One region of the Streptomyces sp. BoleA5 genome, then DNA from elsewhere that is predicted to be linked to it. Evidence: riboswitches for the same ligand, from Rfam matches in the RefSeq annotation. Region 1 holds a riboswitch; the other holds the start of a gene.
The links. Region 1 has a riboswitch for glycine ahead of gcvP (aminomethyl-transferring glycine dehydrogenase). Riboswitches for the same ligand answer to the same signal wherever they lie in the genome.
Positions count from the first base shown of each region.

Region 2: linked by a shared signal. The riboswitch ahead of gcvT (glycine cleavage system aminomethyltransferase GcvT) and the one ahead of gcvP (aminomethyl-transferring glycine dehydrogenase) in region 1 are both predicted to bind glycine.

Region 1 covers NZ_KB892095.1:175,302-182,715, forward strand. Annotated here, with positions in the region: gene B085_RS0111390 (hypothetical protein) at 1-303, shown strand, start outside; gene B085_RS0111395 (DUF5999 family protein) at 552-758, shown strand; gene gcvP (aminomethyl-transferring glycine dehydrogenase) at 828-3,713, opposite strand; glycine riboswitch at 3,748-3,870, opposite strand; glycine riboswitch at 3,872-3,976, opposite strand; gene B085_RS0111405 (PRC-barrel domain-containing protein) at 4,078-4,458, shown strand; gene B085_RS0111410 (DNA polymerase IV) at 4,371-5,828, opposite strand; gene B085_RS0111415 (MerR family transcriptional regulator) at 5,911-6,534, opposite strand; gene B085_RS0111420 (bifunctional nuclease family protein) at 6,727-7,200, opposite strand; gene B085_RS0111425 (MerR family transcriptional regulator) at 7,289-7,414, opposite strand, start outside.
Region 2 covers NZ_KB892146.1:37,321-44,734, forward strand. Annotated here, with positions in the region: gene B085_RS0135890 (DUF885 family protein) at 1-932, shown strand, start outside; gene B085_RS0135895 (enhanced serine sensitivity protein SseB C-terminal domain-containing protein) at 1,216-2,001, opposite strand; gene B085_RS0135900 (enhanced serine sensitivity protein SseB) at 2,079-2,861, opposite strand; gene B085_RS0135905 (hypothetical protein) at 3,044-3,787, shown strand; gene B085_RS0135910 (AAA family ATPase) at 3,822-4,499, opposite strand; glycine riboswitch at 4,673-4,773, shown strand; glycine riboswitch at 4,775-4,897, shown strand; gene gcvT (glycine cleavage system aminomethyltransferase GcvT) at 4,953-6,065, shown strand; gene gcvH (glycine cleavage system protein GcvH) at 6,151-6,531, shown strand; gene glyA (serine hydroxymethyltransferase) at 6,593-7,414, shown strand, end outside.

The DNA of each region.
Region 1 (7,414 bases):
CACTTCTGCGAGGGCCCCTACCTCGACTCCACCGAGCGCGCGCTGCGCCAGGCCGACGCGCTCACCACCCCTTACCAGCCGCACCTGCTCTCGGTACCGGGGCTCTACATGCTGACGCTGTGGCTGCACGGGGACGTCGCGGCCGACGCGGGCACCGCGCAGCCGGCCCCCGCCGACCTGCTGATCCCGCTGGCGCCGGCGCCGCCGGGGATCGCCGCGCACCGTATGCACCGGCTCTCCGACCTGGTGCCGGTGCTGACCCTGCGGCTGGCTCCGCCACCGCTGCTGGGCACCACCGCCTGAGACTGCCGGCTGGGGCGACCTCGCACGCCTCCGTGACCGTCCGGTCACGGAGGCGTTGCATTGTCCGGGCAACCGCCCGCGAGAGTGAATGCGTCCCCAACTAACGAGGACAGCTCACGCGAAATCCCTGCGGAAATCCCTCAGTAGAGCAACACTGGGACCGACCGACTGAACGGGGGAGCGGCATGACTGAGGTTCCTACCCAAGGCAGCCGTACTTCACACCACTCGCAGCGAAAGACGTCGTCCATGTGCCCGCACCAGCCGCAGTGTCCGTCCGCCGGCAGCCCCGACCGTGAGGCCGCCCACATCACGGCCAGCCACCCCGAGCAGGGCTGGAGCCTACTGTGCAACGGCGTCCTCCTCTTCGAGGACACCGGTGAGCTGCTGCCCGACGGGCAGATCATCGCCCCGCACCGCCCGCTCGGCAGCGAGCACATCGTCACGGCGGCCTGACCGGGCCGGGAACGACACAGGGCCGACCCCGCTGCTGCAGCGGGGCCGACCCTTGAGCGTCAACCGCCCTTACGCGTCGTACTCTTCGAGCGGAGGGCAGGAGCAGACGAGGTTGCGGTCGCCGAAGGCGCCGTCGATGCGGCGGACCGGCGGCCAGTACTTGTCCGCGGCCGACACACCGGCGGGGAAGACCGCCTCCTCACGGGAGTACGGGTGCCCCCAGTCGCCGCCCAGGGCCGCGGCCGTGTGGGGGGCGTTGCGCAGCGGGTTGTCGTCCTTGGGCCACTCCCCCGAGCCGACCCGCTCGACCTCGGCGCGGATCGCGATCATCGTGTCGCAGAAGCGGTCCAGCTCCGCGAGGTTCTCGCTCTCCGTCGGCTCGATCATCAGCGTCCCGGCCACCGGGAACGACATCGTCGGCGCGTGGAAGCCGTAGTCGATCAGGCGCTTGGCCACGTCGTCGACCGTCACGCCCGTCTCCTTGGTCAGCGGGCGCAGGTCGATGATGCACTCGTGCGCGACGAGCCCGCCGGGACCGGTGTAGAGCACCGGGAAGTGCGGCTCCAGGCGTTTGGCGATGTAGTTCGCGCTGAGCACGGCGACCTGGGTGGCGCGCTTGAGGCCCTCGCCGCCCATGAGGCGCACGTACGCCCACGAGATCGGGAGTATGCCGGCCGAGCCCCACGGCGCGGCCGAGATCGGGCCGACGCCCGTCTCCGGGCCGGCGGACGGCTGGAGCGGGTGGTTGGGCAGGTACGGGGCGAGGTGGGCGCGGACCGCGACCGGGCCCACGCCGGGACCGCCGCCGCCGTGCGGGATGCAGAAGGTCTTGTGCAGGTTCAGGTGCGACACGTCGCCGCCGAAGTGGCCGGGCTTCGCCAGGCCCACCAGGGCGTTGAGGTTCGCGCCGTCCACGTAGACCTGGCCGCCCGCGTCGTGCACCGCGGCGCAGATGTCGCCGATGTGCTCCTCGAAGACGCCGTGCGTGGAGGGGTAGGTGACCATCAGCACGGCGAGTTCCTCGCGGTGCTGCTCGATCTTGGCGCGCAGGTCCTCGACGTCGACCTCGCCGTCGCCGGCGGTCTTGACGACGACAACCTTCATACCGGCCATCACGGCGCTGGCGGCGTTGGTGCCGTGCGCGGAGGACGGGATCAGGCAGACCGTGCGCCGGCTGTCGCCGTTCGCGCGGTGGTAGGCGCGTACGGCCAGCAGGCCGGCGAGCTCGCCCTGGGAGCCGGCGTTCGGCTGGAGGCTGACCTTGTCGTAGCCGGTGACCTCGGCGAGGCGCTCCTCCAGCTCACGGATGAGGGTCAGGTACCCCTCGGCCTGGTCGGCCGGCGCGAAGGGGTGCATCGCGCCGAACTCGGGCCAGGTGACCGGCTCCATCTCGGTGGTCGCGTTGAGCTTCATGGTGCAGGAGCCCAGCGGGATCATGCCGCGGTCCAGCGCGTAGTCGCGGTCGGCGAGACGGCGCAGGTAGCGCAGCATCGCGGTCTCGGAGCGGTGCTGGTGGAAGACCGGGTGGGTCAGGTAGTCCACCGCGCGGGCCAGGCCGGCGGGCAGCGCGTCCTCGGTGGCCGCGTCCAGGGACTCGACGTCGGCGGTCACGCCGAAGGCGCCCCAGACCGCGGCGAGATCGGCGCGGCCGGTGGTCTCGTCGCAGGCGATGCCGACCAGGTCGGCGTCGACCTCGCGCAGGTTGACCCCGGCCTCGCGGGCGGCGGCCACGACCTCTGCGGCACGGCCGGGCACACGCGCGGTGACGGTGTCGAAGAAGGCGCCCGTGGTCACCTCGACGCCTCCGGCGCGCAGGCCGGCGGCGAGGACCGCGGCGTAGCGGTGGGTGCGGCGGGCGATCTGGGCCAGGCCGTCGGGGCCGTGGTAGACCGCGTACATCCCGGCCATGACGGCCAGCAGCACCTGCGCCGTGCAGATGTTGCTGGTGGCCTTCTCGCGGCGGATGTGCTGCTCACGCGTCTGCAGCGCCAGACGGTAGGCCCTGTCCCCGTCGGCGTCGACGGAGACACCGACCAGGCGGCCCGGCAGGCTGCGGGCGTACGTGTCGCGGACGGCCATGTAGCCGGCGTGCGGGCCGCCGAAGCCCATGGGCACGCCGAAGCGCTGGGTGGTGCCGACCGCGATGTCGGCGCCGAGCTCGCCCGGGGAGGTGAGCACGGTCAGGGCCAGCAGGTCGGCGGCGACGGTGACGATCGCACCGATTCCGTGGGCCTGCTCGACGACCGGCTTGAGGTCGCGCACGGCGCCGGAGGCGCCCGGGTACTGCAGCAGCACGCCGAAGACGCCCCGCTCGGCGATCTCCGCCGGGATGCCGTCGCTGAGGTCGGCGACGACGACCTCGACACCGGTCGGCTCGGCGCGGGTCTCGATCACGGCGACGGTCTGCGGGAAGGTGTCGGCGTCGATCAGGAAGACGCCGTCCTTGACCTTGCCGACACGGCGGGCGAGCGCCATCGCCTCGGCGGCCGCGGTGCCCTCGTCGAGCAGCGAGGCACCGGAGGTGGGAAGCCCGGTGAGGTCGGCGACGACCGTCTGGAAGTTCAGCAGGGCCTCCAGGCGGCCCTGGGAGATCTCCGGCTGGTAGGGCGTGTACGCCGTGTACCAGGCGGGGTTCTCCATGACGTTGCGCAGGATGACCGGCGGGGTGAAGGTGCCGTGGTATCCGAGGCCGATCATCGGCCGCAGCACCTGGTTGCGGTCGGCGAGCGAACGCAGCTCGGCGAGGACCTCGGGCTCGGTGCGGGCGCCGGACAGGCCGAGCGCCTCGGCGCTCTTGATCGCGTCCGGGACGGCTGCGGCGGTCAGCTCGTCCAGCGAGCCGTAGCCGACCTGCGCGAGCATCTTGGCCTGCGCACCGGCGTCGGGCCCGATGTGACGCTGCTCGAAGGGGATGCCGCGCTCCAGCTCGGAGAGTGGGATGCGGTTGGCGGTCATCTGCGGAGGCCTCCTGGTCTGGCGCGACACGGCCTCCCCCTCTGTCATCTGAACCTGAGAGCTTCACCGTCCCGCACATGCGCCGGGGCGGCTTTCACCGTCGGTGAGGAACAGGCCGCGCACAGTTTGTGCCGCCCTTTCCTGCTTTCCAGAGTGACCTCACCCATGCGGTACGGATGCCTGAGAGATTCCGGGGAGGGTTTGCTCCTTCGGCGCCCGACGGGCGGTTCCCCGCGTCGTCAGGACTCTCCCGCAAGGGGTCAGCAGCCGCTGTCAGCGTACCAGCGCGGTCAGGGAACGAGTCATGTGACAGCCGCCACCTTTCGTGCCTAAATAGGATTAAACGCGACCAGTTGGAGGGACCGTGCAGACCGGTATCGATCCGCGCAGCCTCATCGGACGCAGGGCCTTCGACCGCAACGGGATGAAGATCGGCACCGTCGACGAGGTGTACCTCGACGACGCCACCGGGGAACCCGAATGGGCTGCGGTGCGCACCGGTCTCTTCAGCCGTGACGCGTTCGTGCCGCTGGAACCGAGCGAGTTCACCGGGGAGGAGCTGCGCGTGCCGTTCGACAAGGCACTGATCAAGGACGCCCCGGACTTCGGCGTGGGCCGGCACCTCTCCCCCGAGCAGGAGCTCCAGCTCTACCACCACTACGGCATGAGCGGGCCCTCGCTGTCCGGCCCGGTGCCGGAGCCCCCGCCGGACCGCGACTTCGGCACGCTGGCGGGCGACAGCTGACGCGGGAGCGCCGGCATGCCCGATAACACCAGCGGGAGCGGCTCGGACGGCTCCAGCTCCGTGTCGTCCACCGCGAAGGTTCGCACCCGCCCCGGCGCCGCCGAACCCGGTTCCTCGAAGCGCACGGTGACCCTGCCGACGCCGCTGCCCTGCACCCATCCGGCGCCGTACTCGCTGTGCCGTACGTCCTGGCCGGGCACCCAGCGCCGCTCCTGCGGCGCAGGCTCCCGGGGTACCTCCGCGGGCCGCTCCGGCACCCCCTGCGACGCACCGGAATCCTCCTCCGCGGCGCTCTCCTCCTCCCGTTCCGCCGCCTGGGCGAACAGGTCCTCCTGCGTGAAGTCGGCGAGCCCGGCGACACCGACCCCGAGCAGCCGGACGCCGCCGGTGATGTCGACGGCCTCGAGCAGCCGGGCCGCGGTCTCCCGGACGACCGCCAGGTCGTCGGTCGGGGCGCGCAGCGTCTCGGAGCGGGTCAGCGTCGTGAAGTCGTAGCGCCGCACCTTCAGCACCACCGTGCGGCCCGAGCGGCCCGCGGAGCGGAGCCTGCGCACGCAGCGGTCGGCCAGGCGGTCCACCTCCAGCCGGACCCGTACCCGGTCGGTGAGGTCCACGTCGAAGGTGTCCTCGACCGAGACCGACTTGCTCTCCCGGTCGGCGACCACCGGCCGCTCGTCGACAGCCAGGGCCATCCCGTACACATGGGCGCCGTGCGCCTTGCCGAGCAGCCGCACCAGCTCGGCCTCCCCCGCCTCCACCACCTCGCCGACCATGAGAATGCCCGCTCTCCGCAGGTGCTCCGCCGTCGCGGGACCCACGCCGGGCAGCGTGCGCACCTGCATGGGGGCCAGCAGCTCACGCTCGGTGCCGGGCTCGATGAGCACCAGGCCGTCCGGCTTGGCCTGCTCCGAGGCGATCTTGGCGATCAGCTTGGAGCCCGCGAGCCCCACGGAACCGGTGACCCCCGTCGCCGCCCTGATGTCCGCCCTCAGCCGCTCCCCCACCGCGCGCGGGTCGTCCGCGATCCCGCCCGCCTCCAGGTCCACGAAGGCCTCGTCCAGGCTGAGCGGCTCGACCAGCGGCGAAAGCCTCGACAGCAGCTCCATCACGGTGTCGCTGATCTGCCGGTAGACCGCGAAGCGCGGAACGAGGTAGGCGGCGTTGGGGCACAGCCTGCGCGCGTGGGCCATGGCCATGGCCGAGTGCACCCCGTGCACCCGGGCCTCGTACGACGCGGTCGCCACCACCCCGCGCGGCCCGACACCCCCCACGATGACCGGCTTGCCCCGCAGACTCGGCTTCGCGGCCTGCTCGACGGCGGCGAAGAACGCGTCCATGTCGAGGTGGAGGATGGTCGGCGCGCTTCTCACAGTCACCGATGGTGCACCATTGGTCCGACATCCGCCGTACGTGTGTACGGCGGACGGATGGGGCGCGGCCGGTCCGGCCCGGTCAGCCCGCGCGGTTGCGGCGCCGTGCCAGCTCGTCGCCCGGGTTGTGCCCGACCAGGGTCTCCCCGGTGTCGACGCGCTCGGAGTGCAGCTGCGACAGGGCGCCCTCGACGTCCCGCCACACCACCCCCACAGCGATCCCGAAGATCCCCTGACCGCCCTGGAGCAGGTCGACGACCTCGTCCGGCGAGGTGCACTCGTACACCGTCGCCCCGTCGCTCATCAGCGTCATACGGGTGAGTTCCGCGGGCCCGCTGGACCGCAGGTGCTGCACGGCGGTGCGGATGTTCTGCAGGGAGACGCCCGTGTCGAGGAGCCGCTTGACGATCTTGAGGACCACGACGTCCCGGAAGCTGTACAGCCGCTGCGTCCCCGAGCCGTACGCGGGCCGGATGCTGGGCTCCACGAGCCCGGTACGCGCCCAGTAGTCGAGCTGGCGGTAGGTGATGCCGGTCGCCGCGCAGGCGGTGGGCCCCCGATAGCCGACCCGTTCGCCGGCCCCCTCCGGCAGCTGTCCCGAGGTGTCGCCCGAACCCCCTCCGGGGGGCGTCGCGGCGTTGCGGGCCAAGGCCCCGCGCATCGGATACGGGCCGCCGAAGGCCGTACCGTCGCCGGTGCTTCTCACGCCGACCTCCCGTCCCTTCGCACCCCTCAGGGCACGCGCACGTGCCATCGGGACTTTCCTTCTCGACGGTAGGCAGTCACTCCGGGTGCGTCAACGATCGCCACGCTCGGCACGCCGAGTGATATCAACCCCAGAGGTGGTTTTCCGTGTCCACGGTGAGGGTAGGGCTGGACGAATGGCCTCGGCGGGCCCTCATTGACTGCTGGTGCCGAAGTCCTCGGGCGAGATCTGGTCGAGGAACTCGCGGAACTTCTCGACCTCGTCCTCCTGCTCGTCGGGAATGGCGATGCCGGCGTCGTCCAGCACACCGTCGCTCCCGTAGATGGGGGTTCCGGTGCGGAGCGCCAGCGCTATGGCATCCGAGGGACGGGCGCTCACCTCCACGCCGCTGGCGAACACCAGCTCCGCGTAGAAGACGCCGTCGCGGAGGTCGGTGATCCGGACCTCTGTCAGCGTCTGGCCGACGGCCTCGAGCACGTCCTTGAACAGATCATGGGTCAGCGGCCGCGCGGGCGTCATGCCCTGCTGCGCGAAAGCGATGGCGGTGGCCTCCCCCGGCCCGATCCAGATGGGCAGGTAGCGGTCGCCTCCCACTTCCCGCAGGAGCACAATCGGCTGGTTGGAGGGCATTTCGACCCGGACACCCACGACGTCGAGCTCGTTCACACAGCAACCCTAGGCCGTGCCCGGCAGGTTTGGGTAGTCGGGACGGGCCCGGCCCGCCGCCGACCGGGCGTGTCCCGGCCACCTCGGCTCAGAAGAGCCGCACCCTGAGCGCGGACTGCACCAGCGCCGCGTGCAGGCGCACCGACAGCGCCGCCAGCTCCCGCGCGGTGGCCTCCGCGTGCGTCCTGGTCTGCGGATTGCGGTGCCTGCGCAG
Region 2 (7,414 bases), on a different contig from region 1:
TGGGCAGTCAGGAAGGTCTGCGCGTGGACCTGTCGGCGCTCGCCGACGAAGCCGAGCGCGAACGGGACCGGCTGACCGCGCTCCTGACCGAGTCCTGCGGACGGCTGGACCCGAAGGCCACCGTGGACGAGCTCATCCCGCGGCTGCTGGCCGACCACCCGGACGCCGACGGGGTCATCCCCGAGGCGGCCCGGCTCACCGAGGAGGTCATCGACTTCACCCGCCGGCGGGGGCTCGTGCCCTGGCTCGACGGCGACTGCCTCGTGGGTCCGGCGCCGCCGTCGCGCCGCTGGTCCATGGCGATGATGACCTGGGCCGCACCGGAGGAGGCCGACTCCGCCTCCTGGTACCACGTCACCCCGCCGGAGCCGGACTGGCCGGAGGAGGAGCGCGAGGAGTGGCTCTCGGTCTTCAGCCGCACGAGCCTGCCGGCCATCACCGTCCACGAGGTGGCGCCCGGCCATTTCGCCCACGGAAGGGCACTGCGGCACGCACCCACACAGGTACGGCGTGTCCTGCACTCGCTGTCCTTCTGCGAGGGCTGGGCGCACTACGTCGAGGAGGTCTGCCTCGAGGAGGGCTTCCGCTCCCGTGACCCCCGCTTCGCGATCGGCGTGTCCCTGGAGGCGCTCGTACGCGTCACCCGGCTCGCGTGCGCGATCGGGCTGCACACAGGGGCGATGACGCTGGAGGAGGCGACGCAGCGGTTCATGCGGGACGCCCACCTCGCACGGGCCGGTGCCGCCTCCGAGGCCCGGCGCGGCACCTTCGACGCGGCGTACGGCCGCTACACCTGGGGCAAGTTGGAGATCATGCGGCTGCGCGAGCGCGCCCGGGACGCCTGGGGGCAGGAGTTCTCGCTGCAGCGGTTCCACGGGGCGCTGCTGGAGTTGGGGAGCCCGCCGCTGGGGCTCATCGACGCGGTCCTGTGACGGGCGGCCCCTCGCGGGGCCCTCGCCGCGGTGCGTGGACGAGTGCGGATCCGCCGCACCTGCGGCGGGCTGTCTCCCACCCTCCCGCCGGTTACCGCCCGCGCTGCGTGATCGCGGGGCGGGAACCGGCCGCAGCCGCCGACGCGCCGGCACCACCCACGGGGGTCACCCGCACCCGCGGACGGTGCCGCACGGGCGGGCGGGAAAAGCCGGCCGCAGGCGCAACGGACCCGCACCGGCCCACACACCGGCGCCACGGCACCCGGAACTCCCCCCGCAGGCCTCAGTAGGGCTGCGGGGCCCAGCCGTACGTCGCCCCGGGCACGCCCGGCGCACCCGGCGCGCCGTGGGCGTCGCGGGAGTAGAAGGGCTGCGCCGAGGCCCGCATCCACATGCCGACCGGGTCGTACTCGTCGTTGAGCGCGACCGTGGCGACCGGCAGCCCCTGCGGCACCGCGCCGAGGGCGGACTGCATCATCAGGCGCACCGTCTCCACGGCCTGCGGCCCGGCCTCGTAGAGGTCGACGCCGATCGCCAGGTACGGCTCGCCCAGCGCGGGCTGCACCCAGGCGCGCCGCAGCGAGCGGACGGCCGGGTTGCGATGGGCCTGCTGGGTCAACAGGGCGTAGTACTGGGGGATCTGGAGCGCGGGCTCGCCGATCCGCAGCGGTCCGGCCGGGGACCGGTCGAGGCCGAGGCAGACGCGGCGCAGGTCGAGCCAGGGGATGCCGATGCCGCCGCCGGGGGCGTGCGGATTGAGCCACAGGCCCCAGCGGTCGGGGAAGAGCGAGGCCGCGATCTCGCGACCGGACACCACCTCGTGGGCCCGGTTCCAGCCACAGGCGGTGAACTCCTGCGGCGAGGTCACGCAGGGCGCATAGCCGTGGCCGGCGACCTCCATGTTGCCGTACTGCGCGTCCGCCCCGCCGGGGGTGCCCTGCCAGAGCAGCATCCACACCTGGCTGTCGGCGAGGGCCCGCAGCACCTCCTCGTAGGCGTCGTACCTACCGGGCGTCACCTGCCGGAGCGCATGCTCCAGCCCCCCGCCCCCTCCCACGCCGGCGCTCACGTGTCCCGCCCTTCCGCGTCTGCCTTGTCCGCGTCGTCTGCTTCGCCGAATGCCTCGGGTGTCGTGCCGGACCCAGGTTATGCGCCCGTGCCGACATAGAAGGGTCGCACGCGCTCCAGCATCCAGTCGCCGATGGGGTCCTGTGCGACGTCCAGCAGCACCAGATTGACCTGCCAGGGAAGCGGTACGGCGCCGAGCGCGCGCCCGAGGGCGGCCATGGCGGCGGCCCGGTCCTCCTCCTGCCAGCGGTCGAGTTCGACGCCGACGAAGAGCGTGGCGGGGTCGCCCTCGACGCTGGCCAGGGCGCGGCGGGCGGAGAGCACGACGGGGGTGACGGCGAACTCGCCCGCCGCGGCGGCCAGGAAGTCGACCGGCTCCTCGTGCGGCGAGGGCTCCCACAGCCGGACCCGGGCGCCGCTCGGGGTGCCGGGCTCGCGGTCGGTGCGGCACAGCTCCATCACCGCGGCGGGCGGCAGCGGAAGACCCACCGCGCCCCCGGGGTTCACGGCGATCCCGAGCTGCGGGGGCAGCCCGCGGGCGAACTCACGGGCGGGCGCGACGGCGAAGTCCATGCCGGAACCGGCGGCCAGGAACTGCTGTTCGGAGCTGAAGACCGGAACGTAGACGCCGCCTTCGAGTTCGAGGGTCGGCAGGTCGAGGTCCGTGCTCTCGGGACCGCCGCCGTTCGGCAGCGGGATCCACAACTGCGAACGCCCGAGCACCTCCAGGACACGGGCCGTGGCACCCGGATCACCGAGTGCCGCGGACAGCACTTCCTCCAGCTCGTTGGCGGGCCAGCCGCCGGCACCGTGGCCCGACGGGGCGAAGCCGTCCGGTATCCGCTGCCCCGGGATGTTCACTGCGTCTCGCCTCGCAATTTGCCGTGGTGGTGCGCTCCGTGGAAACCCTATCCGGCGGCGGGCGCGAGCGACCCCGCACCTCATATACGTCACATATAGCTATCGTCCGGTTGCGAAGCGTCACTACGGCTCCGAAGGTAGGACGAGCAAGGAGAAAACCCTCAAACGGGAGATATCTCGACATGCGCATCACCAGGATCAACTCCACCCTCATAGCGGCGGCCGTGTGCGCCGCGCTGACGATGGGCCTCACCGGCGGTGTCGCGAGTGCCCAGGCCCCCACCCGGAGCACGGCCGTCGAGGTCGAGCACCTCGCCGCCCGGGCGGCGGAGACGGGCAACGCCGAACTCATCGCCAAGTTGGGTGACACGCTGTCCATCGGGGCCAAGCTCACCCAGGAAGCCCAGATCGAAAGCCCGGACTCGGCGAAGCTGGACGAACTCCGCAGGGGTCTGGAGGAGGCGAGCCGTCAGCTGGCCTCGGTCCTCGACCAGTCTGGTGCGGTATCTCCCGGCGTCACCGACCCGTCGGCCTTCGATCCGGGCGCGCCACAACCGGGCCTGGAGCCAGGCGATCTCGGTCAGCCGGGTGACCAGGGCGCCATCGACCAGGTCGGCGGGCCGGGCGACCAGAGCGCCGCGGACGCCGTCACCGACGTCAAGAACGCGCTCACCAAGCTGGTCCAGGACGTCACGGACCTGCTGGCCAAGGTGGTCGCCAAGGACCTCGCGGGTGTGACGGCCGGTGTCGCCACCGTCGTCGCCGACCTGCAGGCCCTGCTGATGGCGGTGCCGAAGCTGCTCACCGGCGCGCTGCCGCTGCCGCTTCCGCTCCCGCTGCCGCTCCCCCTGAACGACCAGGGAGAGCAGCTGCCGCCGGAGGCGCAGATCGCGCCGCAGGCCGAAATGGACCTCCAGGGTCAGTAGCGGTACCGCCCCTCACGCGACGCGGCCCGGCCGCTCAGCCGTCGAAGTCGATGGCCTCGAGCTCCCGGGCCGCTTCGCGGTCCAGCAGCACCACCGAGGCGCACGCCCCGGGGAGCCGGCCGGCCTCCGCCTCGGCGAGCAGCCGGCGCGAGGCGCTGCGGTGCCGGGCCATGGCGTACGCCGACACCCCCCTGCCGCGTTCGCGCTGACCGTCCAGAGCGGTCACCACGGGGACGTCCAGCAGCACCAGGTGCATACCCCGCCCCCGGCGCCGCGCCTGGCGGGCGACCCAGGCGCGCACCCAGCGCAGGGTGCCGCAGTCGTGCACGACGACGCTGTCGCCCGAGCGCAGCGCCCGCCACAGCCCGGCATAGTGCGCGATCCGCACCAGGGGGCGGTAGAGGGCGTACGGCAGCAGCCGCGGCAGCCGGGCCTGCCAGCGCTCCCTCACGTCCTGCGAGTCGATCAGGCGGGCACTGCCCTTCGCGCGCCGCATGAGGGTGCTCTTGCCGCCGCCGGGAAGGCCGGAGACGACCAGGACGTCACCCGGCGGATAGCGCAGTGTGCGCACGGGCCGCCGCCCCCGCCGCAGATCGAGCAGCCGGCGCGGCCGCACGGAGCGGCCCCCGCGGCGCGCCCCCCCGGCCCGCGCCGGTACCGGCCGGGACACGGCCGGGCCCCCGGCCGTCGCATACGCACTCTGCCACCGCACAGTTCGCCCTCCGGGTCCGACGTTCAAGAAATGGTAAATCCTGTGTCTTTGCCTACCCAGAGAAACGGCGGCGTTACAACCGGATCGGGACCGGACCGGGACATCCGGGACTCGATCGCGACAACGGCGGGCGCCCGTGCAATGATGGCGGCCTCAATCACATATAGGCCGTTCGAGGCCGCGCGGGAGAGCTTCCGCACCGCTGCGGCGGGCGGGACGCCGAAGGAGCAAGTCCTCCCTTGAATCTCTCAGGCACAGATACCGCGCGTTCGAGGCACATCTGAAAAGCGGGCGAGCCCTCCCGGCGACGGGGGCGCCGCCCCACCCAAGGTGCAAACCGGGACTCCTCCGACCGGAGGGTCCAGGTGAACCTCTCAGGTTCCGATGACAGATGGGGAGGACCTTCCCCGTCATCGCCCTACCTGTCCCTTCCTCGCCTTGGGAGCCCGCCCGATGAGTGAACCCCGCCGTACCGCACTGGACGCGCTGCACCGCGCCCTCGGCGCCACCATGACCGACTTCGCGGGCTGGGACATGCCGCTGCGGTACGCCAGCGAGCGCGACGAGCACACCGCCGTGCGGACCCGGGCAGGTCTCTTCGACCTGTCCCACATGGGCGAGATCACGGTCACCGGTCCGGCCGCGGGCGAGGCGCTGGACCACGCGCTGGTCGGCCACATCTCGGCGCTGGCCGTGGGACGTGCCCGCTACACGATGATCTGCGCGCCCGACGGCGGCATCCTCGACGACCTGATCGTCTACCGCCTCGGCGACGAGGAGTACATGGTCGTCGCCAACGCCTCCAACGCCCAGGTCGTCCTCGACGCGGTCACCGAACGCGCCGCCGGCTTCGACGCCGTGGTCCGCGACGACCGGGACGCCTACGCGCTGATCGCCGTCCAGGGCCCGAACTCCCCCGCCATCCTGAAGTCGGTCACCGACGCCGATTTGGACGGGCTGAAGTACTACGCGGGCCTGCCGGGCACCGTGGCCGGCGTCCCCGCGCTGATCGCCCGCACGGGCTACACCGGCGAGGACGGCTTCGAGCTCTTCGTCGCCCCGGCCGACGCGGAGAAGCTGTGGCAGGCGCTGACCGAGGCGGGCGCGGACGCCGGCCTGGTGCCCTGCGGCCTGTCCTGCCGGGACACGCTGCGCCTGGAGGCGGGCATGCCGCTGTACGGGCACGAGCTGACGACCGCGCTCACCCCCTTCGACGCCGGCCTCGGCCGGGTCGTGAAGTTCGACAAGCCGGGTGACTTCGTGGGGCGCGAGGCGCTGACCGCGGCCGCCGCCAAGGCCGAGGCCACGCCGCCGCGCAAGCTGGTCGGCCTGGTCGCCGAGGGCCGCCGGGTCCCCCGGGCGGGCTACCCCGTCGTGGCGGGCGGCGAGGTGGTCGGCGAGGTCACCTCCGGCGCCCCGTCCCCGACCCTGGGCAAGCCGATCGCCATGGCGTACGTGGACGCCGCGCACGCGACGCCGGGCGCCCTTGGTGTGGGCGTGGACATCCGCGGTACGCATGAGCCGTACGAGGTGGTGGCCCTGCCGTTCTACAAGCGGCAGCGCTGAGGTCCCGGTCACATCCGGTACAGCCGTCCCATCTGTCAAGACAGCCGTTCACCAGCACATACCGTCATCCAGGAGAATTCACGCCATGAGCAACCCCCAGCAGCTGCGGTACAGCAAGGAGCACGAGTGGGTCTCGGCCGCCGACGCGGACGGCGTGTCCTCGGTGGGCATCACCGAGCACGCGGCCAACGCCCTCGGCGACGTCGTCTACGTCCAGCTCCCGGCGGTGGGCGACACGGTCGCCGCGGGTGAGACCTGCGGAGAGCTGGAGTCGACCAAGTCGGTCAGCGACCTGTACGCCCCGGTCTCCGGCGAGGTCACCGAGGTCAACGAGGACGTCGTCAACGACCCGTCGCTGGTGAACTCGGCGGCCTTCGAGGGCGGCTGGCTGTTCAAGGTGAAGATCTCCGAGGAGCCGGGCGACCTGCTCTCCGCGGACGAGTACACCGCCTTCACCGGCAGCTGACCGCCCGAGACCTCCACCGCTGCGCCCTGTCCACTCCGACCTCCGGACGGATGACCCCCTGATGTCGCTTCTCAACAGCTCACTGCACGAGCTCGACCCCGACGTCGCCGCCGCCGTCGACGCCGAACTGCACCGTCAGCAGTCCACCCTTGAGATGATCGCCTCGGAGAACTTCGCTCCGGTCGCGGTGCTCCAGGCCCAGGGCTCGGTGCTGACCAACAAGTACGCCGAGGGTTACCCCGGCCGCCGCTACTACGGCGGTTGCGAGCACGTCGACGTCGTCGAGCAGCTCGCGATCGACCGGATCAAGGCGCTCTTCGGCGCCGAGCACGCCAACGTCCAGCCGCACTCGGGCGCGCAGGCCAACGCGGCCGCGATGTTCGCGCTGCTGAACCCCGGCGACACGATCCTGGGTCTGAACCTCGCCCACGGCGGGCACCTGACCCACGGCATGAAGATCAACTTCTCCGGCAAGCTCTACAACGTGGCCGCCTACCACGTGGACGCCGAGACCGGGCAGGTCGACATGGCCGAGGTCGAGCGCCTGGCCAAGGAGTCCCGCCCGAAGCTGATCATCGCCGGCTGGTCGGCGTACCCGCGGCAGCTGGACTTCGCGGCCTTCCGGCGGATCGCCGACGAGGTCGGCGCGTACCTGATGGTCGACATGGCGCACTTCGCCGGTCTGGTGGCGGCGGGGCTGCACCCCTCCCCCGTGCCGTACGCGGACGTCGTCACCACGACCACGCACAAGACGCTGGGCGGCCCGCGCGGCGGCGTCATCCTGTGCAAGGCGGAACTCGCCAAGAAGATCAACTCGGCGGTCTTCCCCGGCCAGCAGGGCGGCCCGCTGGAGCACGTCATCGCGGCGAAGGCGGTCGCCTTC